Regions from separate parts of the Alteromonas stellipolaris genome, predicted to be linked through region 1. Evidence: predicted binding sites of a transcription regulator. Region 1 holds the regulator's gene; each other region holds the start of a gene.
The links. Region 1 encodes FliA, which starts transcription of late flagellar genes. Its sites were predicted from a motif close to CTAAAGNTNNNNNNNNNNNNGCCGATA; they were not measured.
Positions count from the first base shown of each region.

Region 2: a site for FliA is predicted at 1,377-1,403, ahead of AVL57_RS02930 (DUF3530 family protein). Genes of this name have one in related genera too.
Region 3: a site for FliA is predicted at 1,421-1,447, ahead of AVL57_RS03660 (HAMP domain-containing methyl-accepting chemotaxis protein). Genes of this name have one in related genera too.

Region 1 covers NZ_CP013926.1:2,280,988-2,284,268, reverse strand. Annotated here, with positions in the region: gene AVL57_RS09680 (MinD/ParA family protein) at 1-792, shown strand, start outside; gene AVL57_RS09675 (RNA polymerase sigma factor FliA) at 789-1,520, shown strand; gene cheY (chemotaxis response regulator CheY) at 1,557-1,940, shown strand; gene AVL57_RS09665 (protein phosphatase CheZ) at 1,975-2,739, shown strand; gene AVL57_RS09660 (chemotaxis protein CheA) at 2,752-3,281, shown strand, end outside.
Region 2 covers NZ_CP013926.1:689,951-693,231, reverse strand. Annotated here, with positions in the region: gene rapA (RNA polymerase-associated protein RapA) at 1-502, shown strand, start outside; gene AVL57_RS02935 (pseudouridine synthase) at 502-1,287, shown strand; gene AVL57_RS02930 (DUF3530 family protein) at 1,435-2,289, shown strand; gene AVL57_RS02925 (hypothetical protein) at 2,426-2,749, shown strand; gene AVL57_RS02920 (AmpG family muropeptide MFS transporter) at 2,868-3,281, shown strand, end outside.
Region 3 covers NZ_CP013926.1:896,149-899,429, reverse strand. Annotated here, with positions in the region: gene rsmA (16S rRNA (adenine(1518)-N(6)/adenine(1519)-N(6))-dimethyltransferase RsmA) at 1-156, shown strand, start outside; gene apaG (Co2+/Mg2+ efflux facilitator ApaG/CorD) at 166-540, shown strand; gene AVL57_RS03665 (symmetrical bis(5'-nucleosyl)-tetraphosphatase) at 552-1,367, shown strand; gene AVL57_RS03660 (HAMP domain-containing methyl-accepting chemotaxis protein) at 1,594-3,281, shown strand, end outside.

The sequences.
Region 1 (3,281 bases):
GGTAAAGGTGGCGTTGGTAAGACAAATATTACGCTAAACACAGCTATTGCTATGGCAAAGCAGGGAAAGCGAGTAATGGTATTGGATGCAGACTTAGGTCTGGCCAATGTGGATGTAATGCTAGGATTGCGCGTAGAGAAAAACCTCTCACACGTTTTATCTGGTGAGTGTACCTTGGACGATGTACTCGTTACGGGCCCTCACGGTATAAAAATAGCACCAGCCACATCGGGTTCTCAATCAATGGCAGAGCTATCACCAACGCAGCATGCAGGGCTCATTAGAGCTTTTAGCGAATTGCGCTCGCCCATTGATGTGCTTATTGTAGATACCGCAGCGGGTATTTCCGATATGGTGCTAAGTTTCTCCAAAGCCTCTCAAGATATTATGGTGGTAGTGTGCGATGAGCCCACTTCACTCACTGATGCCTACGCGCTAATTAAAATTCTTAACCGAGAGCACGGTGTCTTTCGCTTCAAAGTGGTCGCCAACATGGTCCGCGATGTTAGAGAAGGTCAGGAGCTTTTCAGCAAATTATCTAAAGTAACAGGGCGATTCTTGGATGTTGCGCTAGAATTGGTTGCAACAGTTCCTTTTGACGAGAACATACGCAAAGCAGTACGTAAACAAACGTCAATTGTAGATGCTTACCCGAGTTCTCCGGCAGCAGTGGCGATTAGCCAGCTAGCAACCAAAGCAGCATCATGGCCTATTCCTGCGCAACCAGGTGGCCATTTAGAATTTTTTATTGAACAACTAGTAGCAGATAAAGCAGTAGGAAGTCAGCGTTGAATAGCAAAGCAGCCGCTTATCAACAGCAAACGGACAAGTCACAATTAGTTGAGCGTCACGCTTCGCTGGTGAAGCGAATAGCACACCACTTAATGGCGAGATTACCAGCCAGTGTTCTTGTCGATGATTTAATCCAGTCAGGTATGATTGGACTGCTAGAAGCTGCACGAAATTTTGACGGTTCCAAAGGTGCAAGTTTCGAAACCTTTGCAGGTATTCGTATTCGCGGCGCCATGCTTGATGAAATAAGAAAAGGTGATTGGACACCTCGTTCTGTTCATAAAAATGGAAGGGCAATCACCGAAGCTATCTCTCAAGTTGAAGGTGAAACAGGCCGAGACGCGCGAGATGTTGATATTGCAGCTAAAATGAATGTCAGCATGCAAGATTATCATCAAATGCTTAACGAAGTGAATGCTGGAAAATTGGTGGGTATTGAAGACCTAGGTGTTTCTGAAGATGTTATTTCTACAGAAAAAAACCGAGGCAGCGATGCACCGTTAGAAGATTTGATGCAAGGGGCTTTCCAAAAAGCGCTAGCACATGCTATTACTACATTACCCGAACGGGAAGCGATTGTACTTTCTTTATACTATGATGAAGAACTGAACCTTAGAGAAATTGGTGAAGTTCTTGATGTTAGTGAATCGCGAGTGAGTCAAATTCATAGTCAGGCCATGTTAAAACTCAAATCACGAATGAAATCGTGGCAAGTTGACGAAGAATAGAAATTAATAACAATTAACCCCTCATTGGAGGCTATTTTGGATAAAAGTATGAAAATTCTCGTGGTTGACGATTTTTCTACCATGAGACGTATCATAAAGAACCTGTTAAAAGATTTGGGTTTTGCCAATATCCAGGAAGCGGACGACGGTAACACCGCGCTGCCTATGCTACAACAAGGTGATTTTGACTTTGTTGTAACAGATTGGAATATGCCAGGTATGCAAGGTATCGACTTATTACGCGCTATACGTGCCGACGATAAGTTGAAACACCTACCGGTTCTTATGGTGACAGCAGAAGCGAAGAAAGAACAAATCGTTGCCGCAGCGCAAGCTGGTGTGAACGGTTATGTTGTTAAACCTTTCACTGCCGCTACGTTGAAAGAGAAATTAGACAAAATCTTCGAACGTTTAGGTTGATCCAGACGCTCACCAGAGAAATGAGGTTTACTGGATGTCGACAAATGAAAGTGTCTCTATAACGCTCGAAGAAGCCAAAAAATTGGTAGCGTATCTTGAAGAGGGCGATAACGCATCTGCGAACGCCGTCTTAGAAGCCGTTTCGATGAAAGAGTCCATTGAGCTCTTTGCTGAAGTTGGTAAATTAACGCGTCAACTTCATGATTCGTTAAATAACTTCCAAATCGATGAACGTATTAAAAATTTAACCGTTGATGACATTCCTGATGCGCAAACGCGACTGATGTACGTTATCGAAGAGACGGAAAAAGCGGCCAATACCACCATGGATGCTGTTGAAGAGTGCATGCCAATTGCGGAAGTGCTTTCCACGCGCATCGAAAAAATTATGCCGGAGTGGAAAAAACTGATGAATCGTCAACTTGAGTTGGGTGAATTCAAAGTTTTATGCGCAGATTTAGACGAATTGCTAGAAGACGGATCGAAACAATCGTCTAAGCTTACATCATTGCTTACCGAAGTGTTAATGGCACAAGGTTATCAAGATCTTACCGGTCAAGTTATTCGCAGAGTGATTGAACTCGTAAAAGAAGTGGAAGATAGCTTAGTTAATATGCTGACGATGTTCGGTGAACCCGAACAGTCAGAGCAAGACAAGCCATCGGAAGCGAAAGTCGAAAAAGTTAACAAGATTGATGGTGTCGAAGCCGAAGGTCCAATTATTGATGCAGACCAACGCGATGATGTGGTATCTGGCCAAGATGACGTAGATGATCTTTTGTCTAGCTTAGGTTTTTAGGGGAGCGGGCGCATGGCGTTTGATGTTGACGAGGATATATTACAGGACTTTCTAGTTGAAGCTGGGGAGATCCTTGAACAATTACAAGAACAGCTCGTTGATCTGGAAAATAATCCTGAAGATGGAGATTTACTTAATGCTATCTTCCGGGGTTACCATACCGTAAAAGGTGGCGCCGGCTTTTTGTCGCTTACCGAATTAGTTGAAATTTGCCACGGTGCAGAAAACGTTTTCGATGTAATGCGAAACGGACAACGTACTCTTACGCCTGAATTGATGGACACCATTCTTCAGGCCACCGATGTAGTAGTAGATATGTTTGAGCGTGTTAAAGCGCAAGAGCCGCTAGTACCTGCAGACGCAAAGTTAGTTGATTTGCTGCATAAGTTAAGCACCCCAGAAACCCCAGATGAAAATATCTTTGGTGACAGTAGTGAGGCGGCTGAAGCCCCCGCTGCCGAAGTTGTCGAGGAAGAATTTGCGTTGGAAGAAGCGCCCGTACCTGAAGCGCCTGCTGCTAGCAGCGATGGCGGTATTGACGA
Region 2 (3,281 bases), 1.6 Mb from region 1:
GCATGGTAAAAGCAGCATTGGCTTTATTGCTGACCCTGACTTGCCCAAAGGCGCTTACTGGTTAGAGGCTTTGTTTGTGCTAGATGCCAACGCCCCAAAAGCCCTCCAGCTTGGCCGCTTCTTACCTCAAACGCCACTGCGTATTTGTTTAGATGCACAAGGTAACCAAGTAGATTTAACCTTCGAGATAAAGCGTAAAGTAAACCGCAAAATTTCGCATCAGTTAATAAAAGCGCTTCAACAGCCGCTTACCTTAGCAATTGAAAACAGCCGTAAACTGGCGCATCAACAAGCGAATCAAAAGCTACACGATGCACTGCAAGACATGCATAAAACCCTAAACAGTGAAATCCAGCGTTTAGTCGATTTGCAGAAGCGTAACCCGTCAGTACGTGACAGTGAAATCGAGTTTATTGAAAATCAAATGAACGCATTGGACAAAGTAATACAAGGCGCTGATGTGCAATTTGATGCCCTTCGTTTAGTGGTGAATAACCCTTAATGGCTAATCCAGCGTTTGTTTATAACCCGCCCGTACAGCCCTATTTAACCATTCTCTACCAAGATGATGACATCTTGGTAGCGAATAAGCCCAGCGGCCTGTTAAGTGTGCCAGGTAAAGCAGAAGAACATAAAGACTCGCTCATTAGCAGAGTTAATACTGTGTTTCCTACGGCGACGGTAGTCCATAGGCTCGATATGGCAACGTCGGGTATTATGGTGATGGCGCTTAACAAAGAAAGCCATCGACATATTTCAAAGCAATTTGAATTACGTCAAACCAAGAAACGTTATTTCGCTCGGGTTTTCGGTAACGTGAAAAACAGTGAGGGAGAAGTAAATTTACCCCTAATTTGTGATTGGCCTAATCGCCCTAAGCAAATGGTGGATTATGCGCGAGGCAAAAAAGCTCTCACCCATTATGAAGTGGTAGACGTTATACCAAAAGTATCACCTCAACCCGTTAATTCAGCCGCTAGCGCTAGCTCTTATACTAGCCCCAGCACTAGCACTACGAGTGAGCTAAGCGAAACGTTAGTGGCCTTGTACCCCGTTACTGGGCGCTCCCACCAATTACGTGTTCACATGCTTGAGTTAGGTCACCCTATCTTAGGTGATAGGTTGTATGCTCATGCTGAAGCGCTGAGTATGGCCGAACGTTTGCAGTTGCATGCAGAAAGCTTGAGCTTTGCGCATCCTGCCTCGGAAGACTGGTTAACCTTTCAAACGCCTATCCCGTTTACTGCTTATGCCCATTACTCCCCCGCCCCACTATCTATAGATTGAGACTTTGGGGCGCTTCTTAGCTACCTGTTTCAGCTTTTATCATTTAAGCGGTTAATTAACCAAGTGCTAAAAAATACTATTGGTTCGAACTGAAGTTTTCAAAGCTTTAGCCGATAATAAAACTGTTGAATGCTTTATTGGTACGCCATGTTACGTTTATTTCGCTTTCTCGTGGTGGGTTGCAGCTTTAGCCTTATGTTTTTGATGGGATATTTTGCGCCTGGTGCGCAAGCCCAAAGCTTGTATGAGGATATTACCCACGCTTTTTTACCCGATGACATTACCTATGTAATGGCTGGGGAAATCCGCGTGCCTATTTTTGAGAGCCCATCAGCATTACCCATCTCTCGCGGAGCGGCCATTATATTAGCTGATGCCTCACCCACCGGACTTTCTATTGGGGACGCGCGTCACTTAGCCAGCTTACTGAATGAAAAAGGTTGGCATGCTGTGGTTAGCCCAGTTTCATTCACGCTAGAAGAAGACCCTGACCTTCCCGTCGATGAAGCCATTCACCCGAAAAGTGACAGTCGACTTCAGCGACAAAGTTACGTATCGTCCAGTCAGCATTTAACCATCTTAATCAATGCGCTTAATACGCACCTTGAAAGTCATCAAGGGTTTAGAATGAACATTGCTTATGGTATGCAGGCTGCACAATTGCTGGATTTAGGTTCTAAAGGCATTATTCCCTCACCAGACACTTTAGTCGCCATCACCCCCTTTTGGCCGAATGCCGACATAAATCGCGGTGTACCTGAATTTATTGCTGGAACAGAATTCCCGGTATTAGATTTATCTATTAACGACACCAATACATGGGCATCGCAAACAGAAACGAAACGAAAACAACTTGCCATCACCTCACTCAAACTCCACTACAGACAACAGTCACTCTCAACCCAAAATTCAACCTTTGGTCTAATGGACAATGAGAATAGAGCTAAAATTCAGTTGATTGCTGGCAGCGTTCTTGGATGGACTCAACATTTAGGCTGGTAATTAGAATCTAAACCAACTAGTCTAATTTACAGCTTAAAACAGTAATCTATCTCATGTGCCTTGTGTTTCACAAGGTATCACTGATTGTTCTGAACTATAATTCATTTTAATCTTTAATAACGGCGGCTGTGTGTCTATGACTGTTCAAACATTCGTAAACAAAAAGGCCAAGCAGCTGTGTTTTTATCTGAGGTCATTTTGGCAAGGAGAGCTTCCGGTCGAGGAGATCGAACTATTCTTTTGGGATAGTATGGAAGAATGGGGCCAGATAGAGTACACATTTACCCAACCTTACACCTATAAGGAACGGGTCTTTTGGCATTTGCTCCATCAAGTCCATTTTTGGCAAGAAGATAAGTTACGTTCAGATAAATATCTCGTCGATGAGTTAATGAACTGTGTATTGTTCTTAGAAGGAAAAGGGCACTGCCCCATCGATTGTGTTGGTATCCGTCCCTAACGACTTTCTTTATTCCTTAATTTATCAGTGATTCAACCCTTTATCGCTCGTTTTCATTGAAACTCAAGCGTGATCATGGCTCAATACGAAACGATCACGCTTTGGCCATGGAACGCAATTGTTAGACTCTCTGAAAACTTATCACGACCGACGTTACCTCAGTATTTTTCTATTTGGCATTACCAGTGGTTTTCCATGGATTATGATTGGTTCAGTGCTATCTGCTTGGTTAAAAGATGAAGGCCTATCTCGGTCAGCCATTGGCTTGTTTGGTGCTATCTTTGCGGTCTATTCATTCAATTTTCTTTGGTCTCCTTTAATTGACCGCGTAAAACCTCGCTTTCTTGGCCAGCGTCGAGGCTGGATTTTCATCATGCAAGGTGGCATAGCCCTGTGTTGTGCGTTGATGACACAGTTATCGGCCAATAGTCACTTATTTTATTTGGCATTGGTGGGTTTGCTCATCGCTATTTTTTCTTCTACTCAAGATATTGCGATAGATGGTTATCGAATTGATGTTATTGAAGAAAAT
Region 3 (3,281 bases), 1.4 Mb from region 1:
AAGACAATACGAAACTCGTTGAAAGAAAGTCTTACTGAAGCACAAATCAGCGAACTGGGTATAAACCCAACCGTAAGGGCTGAAGTGCTATCCTTGCAGGATTTCGCCACCATAGCGAATGCAGTATCAGCGTTAGAAGAAGCACAAGAAAATTAAAGTTAGCTTATGAATGAGTCTGAAATTAAGGTGCGGGTGAAAACCCGTCACCTGCCCGAACATCTACCTTCTGATTCGCCACAATTCGCGTTCGCTTATCACGTGACCATTGTGAATGACAGCCAGGAAACGGTACAACTGATTAATCGTTACTGGCAAATTACCGATGCTAACGGTAAAACCTCAGAGGTGAGTGGCTCAGGAGTTGTCGGTAAACAGCCCATATTAAAACCGGGCGAAGATTTTGACTATACCAGTGGTGCAGTACTTGATACCCCGGTAGGAAATATGCAAGGCTATTACGAAATGGAGCGTGAAAACGGTGAACGTTTTCGTGTTCCCATTGAAGTATTCCGTTTAGCGGTTCCCAACATTCTTCACTAAGTTTGAGACTTATGACCTATCGCAACACCTTTGTAGTGGGTGATATTCAAGGCTGTTATGGCGGGCTACAGAAACTGCTAAAAAAAGCCAATTTCTCTGCGGATAAAGACAAACTCATCGCCGTTGGCGACTTAGTTGCCAGAGGCGAAGACTCGTTAGGCACCTTACGGTTTCTAAAAAGCTTAGGTAGCAGTTTCGAGACAGTGCTAGGAAACCATGATCTTCACTTGTTGGCTGTTGCGAACAAAATTCGTAAACCTAAGAAAGCTGACAACCTTCAGCCCTTGCTTGATGCTCCCGATTTAAAAGCATTGCTGGATTGGCTTCGCCAGTTTCCCCTCGCTAAAAAAATCAATGCCAACCATACTATTGTACATGCTGGTCTCTACCCTCATTGGAGTACAGACACGCTCGTCAGCCTAAGCGATGAAATCAGTCAACAATTACAATCAAAGCACTATACTGACTTTTTGAAAAACATGTACGGCAACACGCCACTCAAGTGGTCTGATAAACTTGAAGGCGTATCGCGAACTCGCTTTATTGTAAACGCATGTACCAGAATGCGCTTTCTAAACGCAGATACTAGTTTAGAGTTTGAGACAAAAACCCACCCTTCTCAGGCTTCGAAGTCTGTTGTGCCTTGGTTCAAAGTAGACAATACCCATCTTAAGGCGCAAGAACAGATACTTTTCGGTCATTGGGCTGCACTTAATAGTGAGACGCAAGATAATCGTTTTGTCGCACTAGACACTGGCTATGTTTGGGGTCAAGAAATGACTATGCTGGATGTCAACACAGGTAAGCTCATCAGAGTACATGCGTAAATTACTTAATTGATACAGCAAACTACTAAATCACAAATTCTTGTGCTTTACTTGTTAACTTAATAGCTTACCTGCCGATACTCTGGTTATATACGTTAGTCTATAATCCCATTACAGTTCATGTTATACATTTTAATACCTTATTCTAGGTCATTGAGGTGTATTTTGGACGTAGTGCGGGGTAGTATCGTCACGCAAAAGAATAAAAAATAGTCTAGGAGTTTCAATGAAGATTACAGTAGCCACTCGCGTAATCGGCGGTTTTGTAGCAATTACTTGTCTACTGATTGTCATTAGCGTTGTTTCGTTGTTTAACCTCAATTCCATCGGTTCAGCAACCGAAGAGGTAAATGACGTAGCGCTTCCTACAGTAGCGGGGAGTAACGCCTTAAAAGCGAACTTTCTAAACATGGGTAGATTGACATTCGAAGCCTATATTGAAGAAGATTTATCGGGCCTTCAGGAAAAGCGCACTGCATTCAATCAAAGCCGAGATATGTTCGAGACTGAATATAAGAAGCTTGCCACTGCAGTTGCCAATGAACCTGAACTGCAAAGTAAGTTGAACAGTGTTCGAGCTTCCTATGATAACTACATTAAAAATGTTGAAGCGGTTTACCTGAACCACCAAAAGTTCATGGATATTCGAAATACCATTGACGACCGTTTAGGTGATGCTGAAGACAATGCTGACGATGCATCTACTTACCTACTAGACTTTTCAGACCTTGACGCAGTGCAAAGTGACCCAAATCTTAGACGCGCAGCAGATATTGGTAGCCAACTAGAAACCTCATTACTTTCTTTACTTACCGTTTCTTATGAATACGTAAAAACCGAAACTATCGTACGCTCTCAAACTCTAGGTAACGAAGTTGACTTAGTGGTAGATAAGGTTGCTACTTTACTTAGTGATATGGGCCAAGCCGCTGGGCAGCGCGACCAATCTGGTACTCTTAGCGATATTAATGAATTGGTAAACGATGCCCTAAATGCGATTACCGCCAGTGATGGCGTCATGGCGTTGCATGTAGAAAGACTAGAGCGCAGAAATGACTCTGAAACCGCGCTTACTGCTTCAGATAAAAACATTGCGAATGGTATTGTGGAACTTGAGCAGCTTCTCTCTCTTGCCGACGCAAAAGCAAAAGACGTTGAAAACCAAGTAAATGGTGCTATCACCACAGGTAACATTATTATCAGTGCGGTGGTTATTCTCTCTATCGCGATAGCCATCATTATTGGTTACATAACAGTACGTGCCATTACTCGCCCGCTGTACCGCGTGAACGAGTTGCTTACCGTAGCATCGTCTGGAGACTTAACCCATCGCCTTGACGATTCTGCTGAAGATGAATTTGGCCTATTAGCTAAAAACTGTAATAACTTGATTGGCAACCTTAAAGAGCTGATTTCAGGAATTAACACCCGTGCCGAGCAACTTGCCGCGGCATCAGAACAAACCTCAGCCGTTACTGCGCAAACCACCCATTCGATTCAAGATCAGAAGTCGCAAATTGGCCAGGTGGCAACAGCTACTACAGAAATGCACTCTACCTCGCAATTGGTAGTGCAAAACGCTGAAGATACGCTGAGCCAAATTCGCCATGCAGATGCAGAGGCTGAAAATGTACGTCAACTCTCGCTTGAGAATAAACGTATTATCGAAATTCTAGCTAAAGACGTACAAGACGCTGCAGATGTTATTAACAAACTTCATCAAGACAGCGCCAGCATCGGTGGCATTCTTGATGTTATCCGCGGCGTGGCCGACCAAACTAACCTACTTGCCTTGAATGCGGCCATTGAGGCTGCCCGTGCGGGTGAGCAAGGTAGAGGCTTTGCGGTAGTTGCTGATGAGGTCCGTACTCTTGCCAGCCGTACGCAACAGTCTACGCAAGAAATCAACGCTAT